Regions from separate parts of the Halomonas sp. V046 genome, predicted to be linked through region 3. Evidence: predicted binding sites of a transcription regulator. Region 3 holds the regulator's gene; each other region holds the start of a gene.

Region 1 (4,972 bases), on a different contig from region 3:
TGTGGCAGGCGCTGATGGGCCGGGATTGGCCGGGCAATGTGCGTGAGCTGGAGAACGCCCTGGAGCGCGCCTGGCTGTCCGCCGCCGAGGACGTCATTCGCGGCCGCGAGACGCTATTGACCACGGCGCAAGGGACGCCTGAACGGCACCAGTCAGCGCCGCCGCCACACCAGTCAGCGCCGCCGCCACACCGGGACGAGTCGTCGCCACACCGGGATGAACCGTTCTCGGCCGACGCATGCGATGGCCAGGACGCCACGCTGCGCACTGACGAAGGTCTCAAGGATGCCCTCGCGCGTGCCGAGCGGGCCATTCTCGCCGAGCTGTGTCATCGACTGTCGTCCACCTACGCCATCGCCGAGCGCCTCGCCATCAGTCAGCCCAGCGTGGTGCGCAAGCTCAAGCAGCATGGGTTGAGGATTTTGCGCTAGTCACCCCGTTGCGGTCTCTCCGGTCCCAGGCCGTCCCGGCGAGGTGCCGCCGCGTCGGAGCGCTCGTCGGTCGGTCTCGCTGGTGACTCGGGTACCCGTGTCGCTGACTCTGGCGTCGCCCCTGACTCTGGCTCTGGCGTCGCCCCTGACTCTGGCTCTGGCGTCGCCCCTGGCCCTGGCGTCGCCCCGGGCCCTGGCGCGCCCGGCCGCGCGATCGACAGCGGCTCGCCGGGCTTGAACACCAGGGTGCGATAGGGGAAGGGAATCTCGATGCCGTGCTCGTCGAGTGAGCGCTTGATCGCTGCCACCACCTGGTCTCTGGAGGCGCGAATGTCGACCGGTCGAGAGCCGGTCCACCAGGCGACTTCGAAGTCGATGGAGCTGGCGCCGAAGGCCTGGGCGAAGACCTGGACCGTGCGCACATCGCTTCGCACCGAATCGACTTCCTGTACCGCCTTGAGAATTACCGCCCTGGCCTCATCGACATCTTCCCCGTAGGCCACGCCGACGATGATCGAGGTGCGCCGGACATCGCGGTTGGTGCGCACGATGACGGGGTGTTGGAACAGCAGCGCGTTGGGCACCACGATCAACTGGCCGTCGGTGCGTCGAATACGGCTGTCGCGCACCGTGATCTCCTCGACCAGGCCCTCGACATCGTTGGACTCGAGGGCGATGTGGTCGCCGATCTTGAACGGTTCTCGCCACAGGATCAAAAGCCCCGCCAGGAAGTTCTCGAACACGTCCTTGAAGGCGAAGCCGATGGCGATGGAGCCGAGCCCCAGGGTGGTCAGGGCCTTGCCGGGGGTGACCGAGGGAAAGACCAGGGTGATGGTGATGAGCAGGCCACCGAGCCACACTCCGAGACCGGTCAGCATGGTCAACACGTCGCGCAGATTGCGCCTGAGGCGCGCCTTGGCCGAGACCCGGGACACGATGGCGGCGGCGAGCCGGGCCACCAGCCAGGTCGTCACCAGCAGCAGCAGGCCCGCGATCAGTCGTGGGCCGATGGTGCCGAGATCCGTCAGATAGTCCTGCAGCTCGCTCAGCAGCAGCGCCAGGAAGGGAACCTGCTCAAGCTCGTCCATGCCAATGCCTCCAGGGCTGGGCGTTGCTCTGAGCATAGTCGCTGATGGCGGTTGACCCAGCGCTGCCGGCTCTCCACGCAGGCCGGCTTTCCACACAGGCCGGTTTTCCACACAGGCGTGGCGGGCGAATGCCCGCGCCACTCAAGGCCGGTCGGCTCGTGGCTCGACGAGACGCAGGTAAGGGACGCCCGCACGGTGGCTGTCTTCCTTCTTGCGTCGTTCGCGCGTGCTGCACAGCACGCTGAGCGCCTCCGGCGGCTGGCGCAGGCATTCCTCGATCACGTCGGCGATGCTGGTATCGAAGCGTCTGGCGATCACCATCATCTCGGCCAGACGCTGGGGACCGAGGCGTTGAAGGGCTTCCCGGGAGAGTATCGTCTGGGCACCGGAAAGCTCCCAGCCGATGCGCCGTCGCTCATCTTCGGCCGATGCCAGGGGCGGGCATAGCCTGTGGTTGGCGATGAGGCTTTCATGGATGCTAGCGATGAGGTCAATCATCCGGTGGGCTCCCGAAGAGCGAGACAATGTTGCCTTCGGTGCGCCGGCGACAGCGTCGCTCGGCGCGCTTTTCCGCGCTGAGCAGGCGGTACATGACCAGTGGGACGGGGATCAGCTGGGTGCCGGCGATCAGTGCCTCAAGGCGTTCGTCCTGGTCGAACTCGGCGTGGTACTTGAGCCAGTCCTCGAAGACGTCGCACAGCAGATGGTCGTCGATGCAGCGCATCAGGCGTGGCTTGAACAGCAGCATCATCTCATCGAGGAAATAGTCGATGGCGGTTTCCCGGGCGCGTTCGTCGCCTTGCATGTCACGCTCGACAGTGGCTTGTCGAAGCACCGCTCTGATGTAGTCCACCCAACGCCTCCATCGCGTTTTGGGACGATGATCCCGCCCATTGCGGCACCACGGCCTGATCCAGGGCAATGGGGAAGGTGGGGCGCCAGGGCGATGCGCGTTTCGGCGTGCTCGGCCGGCCTTGACCCGTCAATTTATCATGATAAATTGACGGTGACGCCTCTTGCTCAGGGACGTCACCGCTCTCCTCTTGTCGGCCAGCCCTATCGTGGCGAGCCCCACCATGGTCAGCGGTGAGGACCTCGCCGTCGGGTGTTTTCGATCAGGACAACAAGGACAACGACATGAGTCACAACGAACAGGCGCTGACCCAGCGCAAGAAGTGGTATCGCACCGTCCCTGACCCGATGGTGCTGATCTTTCTGATCCTGCTGGCCACTTATGCCCTGACCTTCGTCATCCCCGCCGGTGAGTTCGAGCGGGTGATGCAGGACGGGCGTACCCGAGTGGTGCCAGATTCCTTCCATTACCTGAGCGATGTGGCGGCGATCTCGCCGTTCGACATCTTCGTGGCGATTCCCAAGGGACTCAATTCGGCCTCGCTGTACCTGTTTATCGTGTTCATCGCCGGGGGACTGTTTCATATCCTGCAGAAGACCGGCGCCCTGGAGAACGCCATCGGTGTGGCGGTCAACCGCGTCGGCGTCGGCCGGCGCAATGTCATCATTACCGCCGGCACCTTCATCTACGGCTTCTTCGGCGTTGCCGTGGGCTTTGAGAACAATATCGCTCTGGTGCCCATCGCGGTGCTGATCGCCAGTGCCGTGGGCTGTTCGAGCCTGGTCGGTACCACCATGGCGGTGGGGGGGATCGGCATCGGCTTCGCGCTGTCGCCGATCAATCCCTACACCGTGGGGGTGGCCCAGGGCATCGCCGAGTTGCCGACCTTCTCCGGTGCCTGGCTGCGCACCGCTCTGGTGCTCTCGGCGCTCGCCTTGTTGTCGTTCTACATCTGCCGGTGGGTGGTGAAGATGGACTTCGAGGAGCCCGACAACACCAAGGCCATGAGCAAGTCCCTGGACGAGTACCGCATGTCCAAGCGCGACAAGCTGACCCTGGCGGTGTTCGTCGGCGGGCTGGCGGCGATGCTGGTCGGGGTCTTCACCCAGGGCTGGTACATCAACGAGATCGCCGGGATGTTCCTGCTGATCGCCATTGCGATCGGCGTGGTCAATGGCCTCTCGGCCAACCAGATCGTCAAGCAGATGATGGAAGGGGCTTCCGGTGTCACCGCCGGTGCCCTGGTCATTGGCCTGGCCGCCTCGATTCAGGTCATCCTCAACCAGGCCCAGATCATCGACACCATCGTCTATGCCCTGAGTGGTCTGATCCAGGATATCCCGCCGGCCTTCTCGGCGATCATGGCGAGCGTCGTGCAGGGGGTGATCAACCTGTTCGTTCCTTCGGGGTCCGGACAGGCGCTGGTCACCATGCCGATTCTGGTGCCGGTGGCCGATCTGGTCGGCATGAGTCGCCAGTTGATGATCACCGCCTTCCAGGTCGGCGATGGCCTGACCAACCTCATCGTGCCGACGTCCGGGGGCACGCTCGCCATGCTGGCCCTTGGCCGGGTGTCCTACGAGAAGTGGTTGAAGGCTATTCTGCCGTTCATGGTGCTGGTCTATGCCCTGTCCTGGGTGGGCCTGGTGATCGGCCACATGGTCGGGTACTGAGACGGTGACGCTGTCGCTGATTCACGTTCATCCGCATAGCGGCACGGTGGCGGCCATCACCGCCACCGGCGGGGTGGCGGTGGGGGGCTATGTGCATCATGCCTGGCGTGGGCTCGGGGCCTGTGTCACCCAAGGCCTGGTGACCAACCCCTGGTACCCCGACGGCGTGCGCCGGCGCCTGGAAGCCGGCGACGATGTCGGTGCGGCGCTCGCCAGTGTGGTCGGCGCCGATGCCGGCCGCGAGCAGCGCCAGTGCCTGGTAATGGATGCCCGTGGCCGGGCGGCGCTGCACATAGGCGCCGACAACCTGCCCGCGGTGGCCTGTCGTATTGCACCTGGCGTCGCGGTAGTGGGCAATATGCTCGCCGACGCCGCGGTCATCGACGCCCTGATGCGGTGCTTTCTCGATTCGTGCTGTGACAATGCCGGCGAGGTGATGGCATCAGTGCACGGTGACGTGATACCGCGTTTTCGCCGTGACTACGCCGAGGGCCTGCTTGAGACGCTGATCGAGGCGCTGGCGGCGGCGCTCGATGCCGGCGGTGACCGCCGCGGGACGCACTCGGCGGCGCTGCGCATCGAATCGTTTAGTGTGCCGCCGCTGGATCTGCGCGTCGACTGGGCCGAGCACGAGCTGATCGCCGAGCTAACGGGGCTCGCCAGGCGAGTGCGTGCGCCGGCCTTCAGCGGTTTTCTGGCGACCTTACCGCGGCGATAACGCGCGCAGGGGCGTCGTGGCCTGTCTCGCCGCTCCCAGCGGTATCGCTTCTCTTCTCGATTGCGCTGACGCCTCAGGGCGCACGCATGATCATGACGTTGCCGTCGCTTGCGTTGGGCACGATGGTAATTGGGAGACCTTCAATGAGTTCCTCGACCCCCTCGCCAGGACTTGGCCACACGCTACTCGAGCGCCTCGATGAGGCCGCG
Region 2 (4,972 bases), on a different contig from region 3:
TTCGTGGATATCGACAACCCGGCCTGACGGTCATCTGGCGACGGCTGTCGTCAGGCAGGTCTGCTCGGCCCCGCCGCCAGAATCCTGGCCAGGGTCGCTGCGCAAGAGGAGCCCAGGCGCTTTAGCCCGGGCGCTCGGCGCGGTCGTGCACTGCCACGAGAGGTGTCAGTAGCGTTGGGGGTGGGGGCTGTGCTCTTCTTCCCCGGCCTTGCGCAGACCGAAGTCCTCGGACAAGGTGCCGCGATTGCCGTCGGCGTAGTCGCGTGGCACCGCAATGTCCTCTTCCTCTTGTGTGGCGGGGACCTCGGCGATCGGTGCTGCGATGGCGTCGCTGCCGAGTCGTCGGGCCGAATCATCGAGCGCTTGGCGCAGGCTCTGGCCGTCTTCCACCAGGCGATGCACCAGCTCATCCATGCCGCGCAGGTGCTCATCGACGCCGTCTTTCCATTCGGTGAGCTGACGCTCTCGCTCGGTCAGTCGCAGTTTCAGTCGTTGAGCATTGCGCGCGCCGGCATTGAGCAGGTGGTAGCCCAATGCACCGATGCCGGTTCCAGCCACCAGGCAGGCCGCCGCCAGCACCATGTTGATGTTGCTTGCTTCCACTGTGTTCTCCCTGAGGGCTATCAAACGATTCGACGCCTGTGATGGGTCGTGCCACCGGCCTGGCCGGGTGCCCATTATAGGCGTTAGGCGTCGGAAGGGGTCAACGTCGCTGGGCTGCGGTGTTCACTTATTTAGCGAGCGCCAGTGTGTTTGAGAGCCCGCGCCGGCCAGGTCCGCTGCCAAGAGGCGGATCGCTGGGTATAATGGCGCCTTTCACTCTTCTGATTCGAGTCAGGATGGACCATGACCGCCACGTCACCCAAGCTCAACCCCGACCGCCCCGAGACGCCCATGGAGCGCTATCGGCGTGACCTGGAGCGCGAGGACTTCACCCACGACCCGGCGCAGGCCAATGCCGTCGAGCACCTGCAGCGCCTCTACGATGCACTGGTGGCATCGCCGGAACCCTCGCCGCCGGCCGCATTGACGGGAGGGTGGAAGTCGCGGGTCAAGGGGTTGTTTGGGCGCCAGGAAGCGCCCGCCGAGCCCGTGGTGCCGGACATCCAGGGACTCTACTTCTGGGGCGGCGTCGGTCGTGGCAAGACCTACCTGGTCGATACGTTTTACGAGTCCTTGCCGTTTCCGCGCAAGATGCGCACCCACTTTCACCGCTTCATGCAGCGGGTACACAGCGAGTTGACCCACTACAAGGGGCACAAGAACCCGCTGCAGCTGATCGCGGCGAAATTTGCCGACGAGGCGAGGGTCATCTGCTTCGATGAATTCTTCGTCAAGGACATCACCGATGCGATGATCCTCGCCAACCTGCTCGAATCGCTGTTCGAACACGGCGTGGTGCTGGTCGCGACCTCCAATATCGTGCCCGACGAGTTGTACAAGGATGGCCTGCAGCGAGCGCGCTTTGTGCCGGCAATCGCGCTGCTCAACCGACATTGTCGCGTGGTCAACGTCGACTCGGGGGTCGACTATCGCCTGCGAGCCCTCGAGCGTGCCGAAATTTTCCATTCCCCGCTGGACGAGGCGGCCGACCGGGAGCTTGCGCGCAGCTTCTGCGAGATCGCCGGGCAACAAGGTGAGCCGAAGGCGCCGGTCGAAGTGAATCATCGGGTGCTGCATGCTCGCTACCTGCATGAGGACGTGGTCTGGTTCGATTTTCTGGAATTGTGTGATGGCCCGCGCAGCCAGAACGACTACATCGAGCTTGCCCGGGAGTTTCATACCGTTATCGTGTCCTCGGTGCGTCGCATGAGCGGTGCCAGCGATGACCAGGCACGGCGCTTTATCAATATGGTCGATGAGTTCTATGACCGAGGGGTCAAGCTGCTGATGTCGGCGGAAGTGCCGGCCGAACAGTTGTACCAAGGGGGCAAGCTCGACTTCGAGTTCGAGCGCACCCTGTCGCGGCTGCAGGAAATGCAGTCGCGGGACTATCTGGCGCTGGCGCATAAGCCGTGATCGTTCGGTGCCGCGTTGCACTCCGTGCGGGATGCCTGGCAAGGGGGTTACGTTCCCCTGCCGGGTCGTGTAGAATGCGCGCTCGCTCGACCGTTGCGCCGGGTGCGTGATGCTGTCTTCGGGGCACTCCGGGTCAGCGCCTGCATGCGGGCAACCAAGAAAAATAGGGAAGATCCGATACCGGTCGCGCCATGCGTGGCTCGGACAGGATCCAATACATCGAATTGGTGATTTCATCCATGAAGACGTTCAGTGCTAAGCCGCAGTCCGTCCAGCGCGACTGGTATGTCGTCGACGCCGCGGACAAGACGCTCGGTCGCCTGGCCACCGAGATCGCTCGCCGCCTGCGTGGCAAGCATAAGCCCGAGTACACACCCCACGTGGATACCGGCGATTACATCGTCGTGATCAACGCTGAGAAGGTGAAGGTCACCGGCAACAAGACCAGTGACAAGATGTACTACCGCCACACCGGTTACCCCGGTGGCCTGCGTTCCATGAGCTTCGAGCAGCTGATCGGTCACGCGCCAGAGCGTGTCATCGAAGGCGCCGTGAAGGGCATGCTGCCGAAAGGCCCGCTGGGTCGTGCCATGCACGCCAAGCTGAAGGTCTATGCCGGCACCGAACACCCGCACGCTGCCCAGCAGCCGCAAGAACTGAACCTCTGAGGGAGTCGTCGCCATGACACAGCAGTATTACGGTACCGGTCGTCGTAAGACATCTACCGCTCGCGTTTTCCTGAAGCCGGGCACTGGCAAGATCACCGTCAATAGCCGTGATCTTAACGAGTATTTCGGTCGCGTCACGGGTCGCATGGTCGTGCGTCAGCCGCTGGAGCTGACCGAGACCCTGGGGCAGTTCGACGTCTACGTCACTGTCAAGGGTGGCGGTGGCAGCGCCCAGGCCGGCGCTATCCGTCACGGCATCACGCGTGCCCTGATGGACTACAACGAAGACTTCCGCAGGCCGCTGCGCGAAGCCGGCTACGTCACTCGTGACGCCCGTGAAGTCGAGCGTAAGAAGGTCGGTCTGCGCAAGGCGCGTCGTCGCCCGCAGTTCTCCAAGCGCTGATCCACTCACCGCTTGCCGACATCAACGCCCGGGTCCTGGACCCGGGCGTTTTTTCGTGTCTATGGGGTCGGATGGGGGTGCCTGCGCGCACTCGAGCCCCTGGGGCGGCTTGCGCATACCAGAGGAAAGTTGTTCTGCGTCAATAGACTGCCCCTTGTACGGCCTTTGGTCGCAGGGGGCGTCCTTGTGCGGGCGGGGGGGATTTCTTAACATACAATCCACTTGTATCCGTGGTCACGAGCTTTCCAGGAGCCGTGGAAAACAACAACGGATAAGGCTGATGGGAGAAATCAGATCATGGCAGATAACGGCGTGAACAAAGGGAGACGCCGTTTCCTCGTAGGTGCGACCTCCGTGGTAGGTGCGGTAGGTGCAGTCGGGGTTGCGGTCCCCTTTGTGGCATCCTGGCAGCCCAGTGCCAGGGCCCGGGCGGCAGGAGCTCCTGTCCAGGCGGATATATCCAAGCTCGAACCCGGTCAGCGGATGACCGTCGAGTGGCGCGGTCGCCCGATCTGGGTGCTCAATCGGACCACGGAGATGATCGAGCGTACCGAGAGCCTGACCGGCGAACGCTTGGCAGACCCTGATTCCGCCAAGCCACAGCAGCCGAGCTATGCGGCCGGTCCCTTGCGTTCCATTCGCCCGGAAATCGGGATACTGATCGGAATCTGTACGCATTTGGGCTGTTCGCCGCTGTTCAAGCCGGAGCCCAATGCCGAAGGGGTCGGTGTCAGTGACTGGCCGGGGGGGTTCTTCTGCCCCTGTCACGGATCTCGCTTCGACCTCGCTGGACGGGTGTTCCTCAACGTTCCGGCACCGATCAACCTTGAGGTTCCGCCGCATCACTATGTGGACGAGTCGGTCATCGTGATCGGCGAAGATGGGGAGGCTGCCTGATGGGGAATCCGAACAAGGCCAAGGCCGAGCGTGGGTTCATGCGCTGGGTAGACGATCGTTTTCCGGCCACGCAGATGTGGCAGGAACACCTGGCCGAGTATTACGCGCCCAAGAACTTCAACTTCTGGTATTTCTTCGGCTCGCTGGCGATGCTGGTGCTGGTCAATCAGATCCTGACCGGCGTCTGGCTGACCATGAGCTTCAACCCGACCTCGGAAGGGGCCTTCGCCTCCGTCGAGTACATCATGCGCGACGTCGAATACGGTTGGCTGATCCGCTACATGCACTCCACGGGTGCCTCGGCGTTCTTCGTCGTCGTCTACCTGCATATGTTCCGCGGCTTGCTCTACGGCTCTTACAAGGCGCCGCGTGAGCTGGTGTGGATCTTCGGCATGGCGATCTATCTGGCGCTGATGGCCGAGGCCTTCATGGGCTACCTGCTGCCCTGGGGCCAGATGTCCTACTGGGGCGCCCAGGTGATCATCTCGCTGTTCTCGGCAATCCCCAGTATCGGTCCAGACCTGGCGCAATGGGTGCGCGGTGACTACTTGATCTCCGGTATTACCTTGAATCGCTTCTTCGCCCTGCACGTGGTGGCCTTGCCGATCGTGATCCTGGCGCTGGTGGTCCTGCATATCATTGCCTTGCACGAGGTCGGCTCCAACAACCCCGATGGCATCGATATCAAGCAGAAGAAGGATGAAATGGGCAAGCCGCTGGATGGCATCCCGTTCCACCCGTATTACACCGTCAAGGATATTGTCGGCGTCGCGGTGTTCCTGTTCGTGTTCTGCGTAGTGATCTTCTACTTCCCGGAAGGCGGCGGGTACCTCATCGAGAAGCCCAACTTCGAGCCGGCGAACCCGCTGAAGACGCCGGACCACATCGCACCGGTGTGGTATTTCACACCCTTCTACGCGATCTTGCGTGCGATCACCTTCAACCTGTTCGGACTCGAAGCGAAATTCCTCGGGGTGATCTTCAT
Region 3 (4,972 bases):
GCGGCAGTGCGCCTGGATGGCGACGACCAGGAGCAGGTCGTGCCAGCCGACCAACTGCGCCCCGGCGACCGGATTCGGGTACGTCCAGGGCAGCAGGTTCCCGCCGATGGCATCGTGACCTCGGGCATCGCCAGCCTCGACGAGTCCATGCTCAGCGGCGAATCCTTGCCCGTGACCCGGCGCCAGGGCGATGACGTCTGCGCCGGCAGCCTGGCGGTCGACAGCCCGCTGGAGCTCGAGGTCACGCGAGTCGGCGAGGCGACCCGAGTCGCGAGTATCGTCGATCTTACCGATCGCGCCTTCGCCAGCCGGCCGCGTATCGCCCGCCTGGCCGAGCGCATCGCCCACCGCTTCGTGATCAACCTGCTACTGGTCACCGCGGCGGTCGCGCTAGCCTGGACCTTCATCGACCCGGCCCGCAGCCTCTGGGTGACCCTATCGGTGCTCGTCGTCACCTGTCCCTGTGCCCTGGCCCTGGCGACGCCAACCGCGCTGACGGCAGCCCACGGACGCTTGCGCCGAGCCGGCGTGCTGGTCACCCGGGCCGATGCCCTGGAGACCCTGGCCGGCCTCGACCGGCTGGTATTCGACAAGACCGGCACCCTGACCCGCGGCGACATCCACCTTGCCGAGACACGGCTTGCAGCGGCGACGAGACACACCGCCGGCGAGCTCACGGCGGTGGCCGCAGCACTTGAAGCGGCCTCGGAGCACCCCATCGCCCGGGCCTTCGCGACGCATCGCGACACGAGCGTCAGCGCCCAGGATATCCGTAACCATCCTGGCCGCGGTATCGGAGGGCGCTGTCAGGGCGCCCTGTGGCGGCTCGGCCGCGCCGACTTCGCCCTCGGCGAGGACGCGGCACTCGACGCCCCCGGCACCGGCCTGTGGCTCTTGCTCACCCGCGACGGCCACCCCATGGCCTGGTTCCGCCTCGATGACCGTGTCCGCGACGACGCTGCCGCGACCCTGGCGGCGCTGACGGCGCGCGGCCTGGCCGTGGAAATGCTGTCCGGTGACAGCCAGGCCAACGCCGCCACCATGGCCAGCCAATTGAACTTGACCACCTGGCGCGGCAACGCCTCGCCGGAAGACAAGCTGGCCCATCTTCAAGCGGCCCAGGCCAGAGGAGAGTGTGTCGCCATGGTCGGCGACGGCATCAACGACATTCCGGTCCTCGCAGGCGCCGACCTGGCCATCACGCTGGCGGGTGCCAGTGACCTGACACGAACCCGAGCCGACATTATCTTGCTCGGTGATAACCTCCAGCGTATCGTCGAGGCCATCGAAGTCGCCGAGCTCACTCGCCGCATCATCCGCCAGAACCTCAGCTGGTCGGTGCTCTACAATGTCATCGCTCTACCCTTGGCGGCCCTGGGGTTCGTCCCCCCCTGGGCCGCGGCGCTGGGCATGTCCGCGAGCTCGCTTCTGGTGGTCGGCAACGCCCTTCGCCTGACGCGTTGGCGGGCCTCAGCAGCGGCGCAAGCGCCTCTCACTTCACCCATATCGACGTCGCCATGAGCATCCTCTACCTGTTGATCCCGTTATCGCTGATGCTGCTGGGCCTGGCCGTCTGGGCTTTCTTCTGGGCCGTCAGGCACGACCAGTTCGAGGACCTCGAGGGGCCGGCCTATCGTATCCTGTTCGATGATGACGAAACGGATCGGCCGGCGAACAAGCCCCCCGAGAAGGCGGCGGCCGGGGAACGAGGCGGCAACCCGCCAGGCAGCGACACCGCTCACCGCGACAGTGCTGGCGACGGTGCTGGCGAGGCGCCCCCGGCGAGCGTCGAGGGATGCCGCGACGGCCCCGTAAAGGAAGCCGACGGCAACCGCAACGGCACACAACGGTGATCATCTGATGGACCCCACCGGCCTCGCGCTGCCACCGCTAACCGCGGCCTTCGTCTTCGGCCTGCTTGGCGGCGCCCACTGCATCGGCATGTGCGGCGGCATCATGAGCGCCCTGACCTTCGCCGTACCGCCGAGTCTGCGCCATCCTGCGAGACTCGGAGCGCTGGTAATGGGCTATAATGCGGGTCGAATACTCAGCTACACACTGGCTGGCAGCCTCGCCGCCAGCCTCGGCTCGCTGGTCACCCTGGCACCAGGCATGCGTACGGCACTGCAACTGATCGCCGCGGTCATGCTGGCCCTGATGGCACTGTACATTGCCGATCTGTGGAAGGGGCTGCGCCGCGTCGAGGGACTGGGCCGCGCTCTATGGAGGTACCTGGAGCCGGTGGGGCGAGGACTGTTGCCGGTGGTACGAGTGCCCCAGGCCGTGGCGCTCGGCGCCGTCTGGGGTTGGCTACCCTGTGGCCTGGTCTACTCCATGCTGGCCTGGAGCATGGCGAGTGCCGACCCGGGTCGAGGGGCGGCCCTGATGGCGGCCTTCGGCCTCGGCACCCTGCCCGCGTTGGTGGCCACCGGGCTTGCCGCACGGCAGCTGCAAGGCCTGGTTCGGCATCGCGCAACGCGCCTGATGGCGGCGGCGATGATCCTGAGCTTCGCCACGTGGCAGGCGGCCGGTGCACTAGGATTTTAATTCATGTAGATTACGTAAACTCCTATGGCAAAAGAGGTATTCAGCACTTTTGCATGACTTCTCGGTGTAGAATACTGTCTTTCTCGTGCTGGCCTCGGCCACCTAGGCCCCGACGGCGCGCGATCCTCATCGATCGCTGACTCACAGGAGTGGCGAATCTGTCTATCGGCCCAAGATCGAAGGCGACCTTGATGCATGAAACCCGCTGCGAGTCGTGCAGTCTCAGCTCTCTCTGCCTGCCCCTGTCTCTCGAGTCCGCCGAGATGGAGCGCTTCGACTCCATCATCCGCCGTCACCCACCGGTCAAGAAGGGCACCCGGCTGATCGAACAGGGCGACCGGTTCACCAGTGTCTATGCGGTGCGCTCGGGCAGCCTCAAGCAGATCACCACCGAGGGCAGCGGTGAGGCTCAGTTGACCAACTTCTTCCTGCCCAGTGAACTGGTGGGGCTCGACGGTATCGATGACGACCGTTATCCCGGCAGCGTGGTCGCGCTCGAGACCACCACCGTGTGCGAGATCCCCTTCGACCGCCTCGATGCGCTAACCCAGACGCTGCCAGAGCTTCGTGCACAGCTGTTCCGCACCCTCAGCAAGGAGCTGCGCCACGACCGCCGCATGATGCAGCTGCTATCCCGCAAGACCGCCGATCAACGTCTGGCCTGTTTCTTTCTCGGCCTCTCGGACCGCTTCCGCCGCCGTGGCTATTCGCCGTTCAGCTTCCGCCTGTCGATGTCCCGCGCCGATATCGGCAACCACCTGGGGCTGGCGGTGGAGACGGTCAGCCGCATCCTCGGGCGTTTCCAGCAGCAGGACCTGGTCGAGGTCTCGGGACGCGAAGTCAATATCCTCGACATCACCGCGCTGTCCCGACTCGCCGATACCGAGGCCAGCTGACGCCAGCGTTCGGGCGATGCCGCGGTCTCGTGCGCATCGTGGGCTGGGCTGGGCTGGGCTGGGCTGACAGTGTGCCGTAGGGGCGAGCCAGGCCTGATGCCGCCCAGACTCGAGGACGATTGTCCCAGGGCCTCGCCGAGCCGGCCCGTCGCGGGCCGAGCCACACCGCCCGAGCCACAAGCGCCACACCGCCCGAGCCACAAGCGGTCGCTGTCAGCCAGCGTCCACCACGTCGATGCGATTGGCTGTGCGCTCGGCCTGGACCCGCTCGAGGCCTTCGAAGTCGAACAACTCACGATCGGCCAACTGAGACGGGGCGACGTTAGTTACCGCCTTGAACATGCTCTCCAAGCGACCGGGATGCTTGACCTCCCACTCCGCCAGCATTTCCTTGACCACCTGGCGCTGCAGGTTGGGCTGGGAGCCGCACAGATTGCAGGGAATGATCGGAAACGCCATGCGACGAGAAAATTCCTCGATATCTGCCTCGCGGCAGTAGGCCAACGGCCGGATGACCATGTTCTTGCCATCGTCGGACAATAGCTTCGGTGGCATGGACTTGAGCGTGCCGCCGAAGAACATGTTGAGAAACAGCGTCTCGAGGATGTCCTCGCGATGGTGGCCCAGAGCGATCTTGGTGGCGCCGATCTCCTCGGCGAAGCCGTAGAGCGAACCGCGACGCAGGCGTGAGCACAGCGCACAGGTGGTCTTCCCCTCCGGGGTCTTCTCCTTCACCACCGAATAGGTGTCCTTCTCGAGGATGTGGTAGTCCACGCCGAGGCGATCCAGATACTCGGGTAACACATGCTCGGGAAAGCCCGGCTGCTTCTGATCCAGATTGACCGCGACCAGCGAGAAATTGACCGGTGCATTGCGCTGCAGATTGCGCAGGATCTCAAGCATGGTATAGCTGTCCTTGCCGCCGGACAGGCATACCATGACCTTGTCGCCTTCCTTGATCATGCCGTAGTCGATAATGGCATTGCCGGTCTGGCGCCGAAGGCGCTTGCGTAGCTTGTCGAGCTCGCGCTTGTCTGTGGCGGCCGGCGCCTCACCGGTTGTTACCCGGTCCGCGGCCATGGGGTCGAACATCTCGGCCACCGAGGACGCAGCGGCCGGGGCGGAAGACAGGGCTGAGGACAGGGCTGAGGACATGGGCACAAGAATCACGGCTGAGAAAATGAAGGGTCAACATTCTATCATCGGCCAAGGTCAGAGGCGAAGGCGTCAGCGCCCGCTCCCCCCCACAGGACCGTGCCAACAGGCTTGAGCCATCGACTCAGATCGCGCCCAGCACCAGCAGGTACCTCACCACGACACCCAGCAGCAGAGTCACGATGCCAATGCGTTGCCAGGCGTACTCGCGGCGGGTCAGCGTCAATCGCTTCTCCCAGAACTTTATCATCCCTGCCAGATCGCGGGTCCGGCGCACATAGCCAAGGTAGGCCACCATCACCATGGCCATGCCCACTACCAGCAATACCGGCTCAACAACCGAAAAAAAGTCGTGCACGCTCATCGAAAATTCG
Region 4 (4,972 bases), on a different contig from region 3:
GATTCCCCCCGGTGGCATGGAAGTCACTGAAGGCCGCCGACTGGTTGACGAACACACCGCCATCCATGTTCAGCGACAGCGGCACGGCGACGTCCATGGCCAGGCGTTCGAAACGCTCCGCGACGGCCTCTTCGGTGGTATAGGCGCCAAGGGTGATGGCGCCCTGCTCGGAAATGACCTCCCGGGCCAGAGCCATGCTGTGATCGGTATCCTCGGTCGCGACGATGAACGAAATCGGGCCGAAGCGCTCCTCGCGATAGGCGGCCTTGTTGTCGCCATCGACCTTCAGCAGCAGTGGCGTGTGCACCCTGGCCTTGGGGAACTGAGCGTGCACCCTGGCCTCGCTGTCGAGGACCACCTCGCCGAGGGCGCGACTCGCGGCGATGCGCTCTTCGGTGGCGCAGGACTGGATGGCGCCGAGCACGGCGCAGGCACGGTCATTGTCGGACAGAAACTTCTCCACCGCCGTGGCAATGGCGGCGGCCACCTCGTCAAAACCGACATGACCTTCCGACGTCTGGATGCCGCCCTTGGGCACATAGATCGCCTGGGTCGTAGTACACATCTGCCCCGAGTAGAGGCTCAAGGTAAAGGCCAGGTTCTGGGTCACCGCCTTGAGGTTATCGACACTGTCGATGATCACGCTGTTGATCCCGGACTTTTCGCTATACACCCGCGCCTGACGGGCATTGTCCTCGAGCCAGTTGCCGAAGGCGCTGGAGCCGGTGAAGTCGATCAGCTTGACCGCCGAGTCGAGCGCCAGGCGCTTGGTCACCGGCGCCGCTTGGGAGTCGGGCACCAGGCTGACGATCCAGGGCGAGAAGCCGGCCTCCGCCAGCACCTCCTGGGCCACCTTCACCGTCATCGCCACCGGCAGCACCGCCCCCGGATGGGCCTTGACCAGCACCGGGTTGCCGGTGGCAAGGCTCGCAAATAGGCCCGGATAGGTGTTCCAGGTAGGAAAGGTGGAACAGGCCACCACCAGCGACACACCGCGCGGCACGATGTGATAACGCTTGTCCAGCACCAGGGGGCCATGCTTGCCCTGGGGCTTCTCCCAACGCGCCTGGCTCGGCACCTGAGACATCGCCTGCCAGGCGTAGGTGACCGCCTCCAGCCCACGATCCTGAGCGTGCGGACCACCGGCCTGAAACGCCATCATCGGCGCCTGCCCACTGGTGTGCATGACCGCCTGGGCAATATCGGGGCTCAAGGCATTGAGACGCGCCAGGATCTCCAGGCAGACCCCCACCCGCGCCTCGACGCCGGCATCACGCCACTCGGGCAGCACCGACCCCATGGCCGACACCAGCGCATCGGCATCGGGCCGCGCATAGCTCACACCAAGTTCGAAGCCGTAAGGCGAGACCTCCTCCCCCACCGACTCACCGCTGTCGACACCGCCTGGCAACGATAGCGCGAAGGGCTTTCGTAGCATCTGTTCGAACCGCTGCGGTGCTCCCTTCACGGCATCATCGGGGTACTGCTTGAGGCTTTCGGGATAGGGCGTCCAGAAGCCGCGATCGGCAATGGCCGCCAAGGCCTGGTCGAGGGTCTCACGGTGACGCTGGAACATCTGTTGGGCAACGGAGGACATGGCACGGCTCCTGATACAGGGGAGAAGGAAGCTATTTTTGATACCCTATGGAACAAAAATGCTACACATAGCGTAACGGTTCATCAAACGCTTCCGAACCAGACACAGAACCGAAAACTCATTCCTTTTCGCAGCAAATCAACATAATAATGTTATATTACAAAGAGATAACGCCAAAAGTTGAGTTAAAAACACGCTACCTAAGACCATGGTCTAGTCTGCCGCAACGGCACGACACATACCTTTCTTACCATTGTTTTTTAACACTATTTTTCATTGACCACCAAAAAACGACACAATAGCCGAAAATATCAAATTTGATCTGTGTCATATCATGATTATACTTTTCCTCGTATCGCGAAAGCCTTGCGCCCTCTCCTCACCGGTCACTGTCCAGGACGGCAAGGGACGACAACGCAGATACGCCGAGCGCCTGCGGCTATCCGAAGACAGCGCCTGCGGCTGCCCGAAACCACAGCGCCTGCGGCTGCCCGAAACCACAGCGCCTGCGGCTGCCCGAAGACCCAGCGCCTGCGGCTAACCGAAGACACAGCACTTGCGACAAACGCTAAGACACAGGCCTCCGCCAGAGAGCGCCCCAACAAGAGATTCGCCATGAGCCACCCCCTGATCATCGACGGCCCCGAGCGCGGCGTACTGCGCCTGACACTGAATCGCCCCGAGGCCCGCAACGCGCTCACCACCACCTTGCTGCGCGCCATCGCCGAGGCGCTCGCCGCCGCGGCCACCGACGACAAGGTGGGTGCGGTGGTGCTGACCGGCGACCAGCGTGCTTTCGCCGCCGGCGCCGACATCAAGGAAATGGCCGAACGAGACCTGGTCGGCATGCTCAACGATCCACGCCAGCGTCACTGGCAAGCCATCGCCGACTTCCCCAAGCCGATCATTGCCGCGGTCAACGGCTACGCACTCGGCGGGGGCTGTGAGCTGGCCATGCACGCCGACATCATCATCGCCGCCGACACCGCGCGCTTCGGCCAACCCGAGATTCGCCTCGGCATCATGCCCGGCGCTGGCGGCACCCAGCGCCTTGTGCGCGCGGTCGGCAAGTCGCTGGCGAGCCAGATGGTTCTGACCGGCGAGGCGATAGACGCAGGTCGCGCCCTGGCGGCCGGCCTGGTCAGCGAGATCACCCCACCGGAACTGACCCTCGAGCGTGCCACCGCCATCGCCGAGACCGTCGCCGCCCAGGCACCGCTCGCCGTACGCCTGGCCAAGGAGGCCCTGGCCAAGGCCGGCGACACCGACCTGGCCACGGGCCTGCGCTTCGAACGCCATGCCTTTACCGTGCTGGCGGGCACCCAGGACCGCGACGAGGGCATTGCCGCCTTCCACGACAAGCGTGCGGCAAGGTTTCTGGGGCGCTGATCGCCGGCCGCCCCTGAGCATGCCCCGCTTCTCGCCCCCTCCGCCTGCAAGACCGATATCACAAGGACCGCAACATGAGTGAAGCCACTGTTCTCTACCGCGTGGAAGATGGCCTGGCGCGCCTGACCCTGAACCGCCCCGAACGACTCAACAGCTTCAACGGCGAGATGCACGAGGCTATGGCCAAGGCGCTGAAGGACGTCCAGGCCGATGCATCGGTGCGCTGCCTGCTGATCACCGGCAACGGTCGAGGCTTCTGTGCAGGCCAGGACCTGGCGGATCGTCAGGTATCCCCCGGCGATGGCGCCCCCGACCTCGGCGAATCCCTGGAGACACGCTACAACCCGATGCTGCGCACCCTGAGGGCTCTGCCGATGCCGGTAGTCTGCGCGGTGAATGGTGTCGCCGCCGGCGCCGGCGCCAATATCGCCCTGGCCTGCGACATCGTGCTTGCGGCCCGTTCGGCGAGTTTCCTGCAGGCCTTCTGCCGACTCGGCCTGGTGCCGGATTCCGGCGGCACCTGGAGCCTTCCCCACCTCGTCGGCATGGCCCGGGCCAAGGGCTTGGCACTGCTTGGCGACAAGCTCAGCGCCGAAAACGCCGAGCAATGGGGACTGATCTGGCGCTGCGTGGACGACGCGGCGCTGGCCGACGAATCCCTGAACCTGGCCCGCCATCTGGCCACCCAGCCGACCCAGGGACTCGCGCTGATCAAGCGCGCCCTTCACGCCAGCCAAGAGCAGAGCTTCGATCAGCAACTCGATCTCGAACGCGACTTCCAGCGCCTCGCCGGACGCAGCGACGACTACCGCGAGGGCGTCAACGCCTTCATGGAAAAACGTGCACCGGTGTTTTCCGGTAAATGATCCTCACCGCACCACAGGAGAGCCCCATGGCCCCCGTCAACGCGCCCGCTATCGCCTCCTCCACGCCCTCCAAGACTCCCGCCAAACCGCTCGATCTCGGCGCGGTGGTCGGAGTTATCGGCGCCGGAGCCATGGGCGCCGGTATCGCCCAGGTGGCGGCCCAGGCCGGCCATCGGGTCAAGCTGTACGACAAGCGCGAGGGCGCGGCCGATGACGGCAAGGAAGGTGTGCGCAAGGCCCTGGAGCGACGCGTCGACAAGGGCAAGATGCCGGCCGAGGAGGCCGCCGCGGTCCTCGAGCGCCTGGTCCCCAGCGCAGACATCGACGCTCTCGCCGACTGCCGGCTGGTGATCGAGGCGGTGGTGGAGGACCTGCCGATCAAACGCCAGCTGTTCCAACGCCTAGCGGAGATCTGCGGCCCTGACGCGCTACTGGCCAGCAACACCTCATCGCTGTCGATCACGGCCATCGCCGCCGGTATCGAACACCCCGAGCGCATCGCCGGCCTGCACTTCTTCAATCCGGCGCCGGTCATGAAGCTGGTCGAGGTCGTATCGGGGCTCGCCACCGGCGATGACACGGCCGCGATTCTTGTCGCCACCGCCGAGCACTGGGGCAAGGTCGCGGTCAAGGCTCGCTCGACGCCTGGCTTCATCGTCAATCGCGTGGCTCGCCCCTTCTACGCCGAGGGCCTGCGCCTGCTCGAGGAAGGCGCGACGGACGCCGCCACCCTGGACCACCTGATGCGGGGTGCCGGTGGCTTCGCCATGGGCCCGTTCGAGCTGATGGACCTGATCGGCCAAGACGTCAACTACGCGGTCACCCGATCGGTCTTCGATGCCTACTACGGTGACCCGCGTTTCACCCCGTCACTGACCCAGCAGGCTCTGGTCGAGGCCGGACGCCTCGGGCGCAAGAGCGGCCAGGGCTTTTTCGACTATCGCCCCGAGGCCCGCGCCCCACGGCCAGCCCTGGCACCTAAGGTGCAGGTTGCGCTACCCGGGCTGCAGGTCATGGGCACCGGCGGCCCCCTGGAGGGGCTGGTTCGGCGCGCCGACGCTGCCGGTGTCGATGTCATCAGATACAGCGATTCAGCGCAGAATAACGGGGACTCACTCGC

What was found. Region 3 encodes FNR, which switches genes on or off when oxygen is low (the NO sensors DNR and NnrR bind a similar motif). Its sites were predicted from a motif close to TTGATNTANATCAA; they were not measured.
Region 1: a site for FNR is predicted at 2,428-2,441, ahead of ACUN9Y_RS17645 (YfcC family protein). Genes of this name have one in related genera too.
Region 2: a site for FNR is predicted at 3,220-3,233, ahead of petA (ubiquinol-cytochrome c reductase iron-sulfur subunit). Genes of this name have one in related genera too.
Region 4: a site for FNR is predicted at 1,915-1,928, ahead of paaF (2,3-dehydroadipyl-CoA hydratase PaaF). Genes of this name have one in related genera too.

What each region holds. Positions count from the first base shown of each region.
Region 1 covers NZ_JBQXYF010000013.1:142,329-147,300, forward strand. Annotated here, with positions in the region: gene ACUN9Y_RS17625 (sigma-54 interaction domain-containing protein) at 1-431, shown strand, start outside; gene ACUN9Y_RS17630 (mechanosensitive ion channel family protein) at 428-1,519, opposite strand; gene ACUN9Y_RS17635 (hypothetical protein) at 1,661-2,017, opposite strand; gene ACUN9Y_RS17640 (hypothetical protein) at 2,010-2,324, opposite strand; gene ACUN9Y_RS17645 (YfcC family protein) at 2,657-4,045, shown strand; gene ACUN9Y_RS17650 (DUF1028 domain-containing protein) at 4,050-4,763, shown strand; gene ACUN9Y_RS17655 (M20 family metallo-hydrolase) at 4,907-4,972, shown strand, end outside.
Region 2 covers NZ_JBQXYF010000004.1:64,279-69,250, forward strand. Annotated here, with positions in the region: gene ACUN9Y_RS06335 (Nif3-like dinuclear metal center hexameric protein) at 1-27, shown strand, start outside; gene ACUN9Y_RS06340 (YhcB family protein) at 166-603, opposite strand; gene zapE (cell division protein ZapE) at 847-2,019, shown strand; gene rplM (50S ribosomal protein L13) at 2,259-2,687, shown strand; gene rpsI (30S ribosomal protein S9) at 2,701-3,090, shown strand; gene petA (ubiquinol-cytochrome c reductase iron-sulfur subunit) at 3,388-3,987, shown strand; gene ACUN9Y_RS06365 (cytochrome b) at 3,987-4,972, shown strand, end outside.
Region 3 covers NZ_JBQXYF010000001.1:353,189-358,160, forward strand. Annotated here, with positions in the region: gene ACUN9Y_RS01560 (heavy metal translocating P-type ATPase) at 1-1,521, shown strand, start outside; partial or broken gene ccoS (cbb3-type cytochrome oxidase assembly protein CcoS) at 1,518-1,670, shown strand; gene ACUN9Y_RS01570 (sulfite exporter TauE/SafE family protein) at 1,861-2,547, shown strand; gene fnr (fumarate/nitrate reduction transcriptional regulator Fnr) at 2,739-3,443, shown strand; gene ttcA (tRNA 2-thiocytidine(32) synthetase TtcA) at 3,657-4,523, opposite strand; gene ACUN9Y_RS01585 (hypothetical protein) at 4,723-4,962, opposite strand.
Region 4 covers NZ_JBQXYF010000006.1:156,657-161,628, forward strand. Annotated here, with positions in the region: gene paaN (phenylacetic acid degradation protein PaaN) at 1-1,597, opposite strand, end outside; gene paaF (2,3-dehydroadipyl-CoA hydratase PaaF) at 2,213-2,986, shown strand; gene paaG (2-(1,2-epoxy-1,2-dihydrophenyl)acetyl-CoA isomerase PaaG) at 3,061-3,852, shown strand; gene ACUN9Y_RS09925 (3-hydroxyacyl-CoA dehydrogenase) at 3,879-4,972, shown strand, end outside.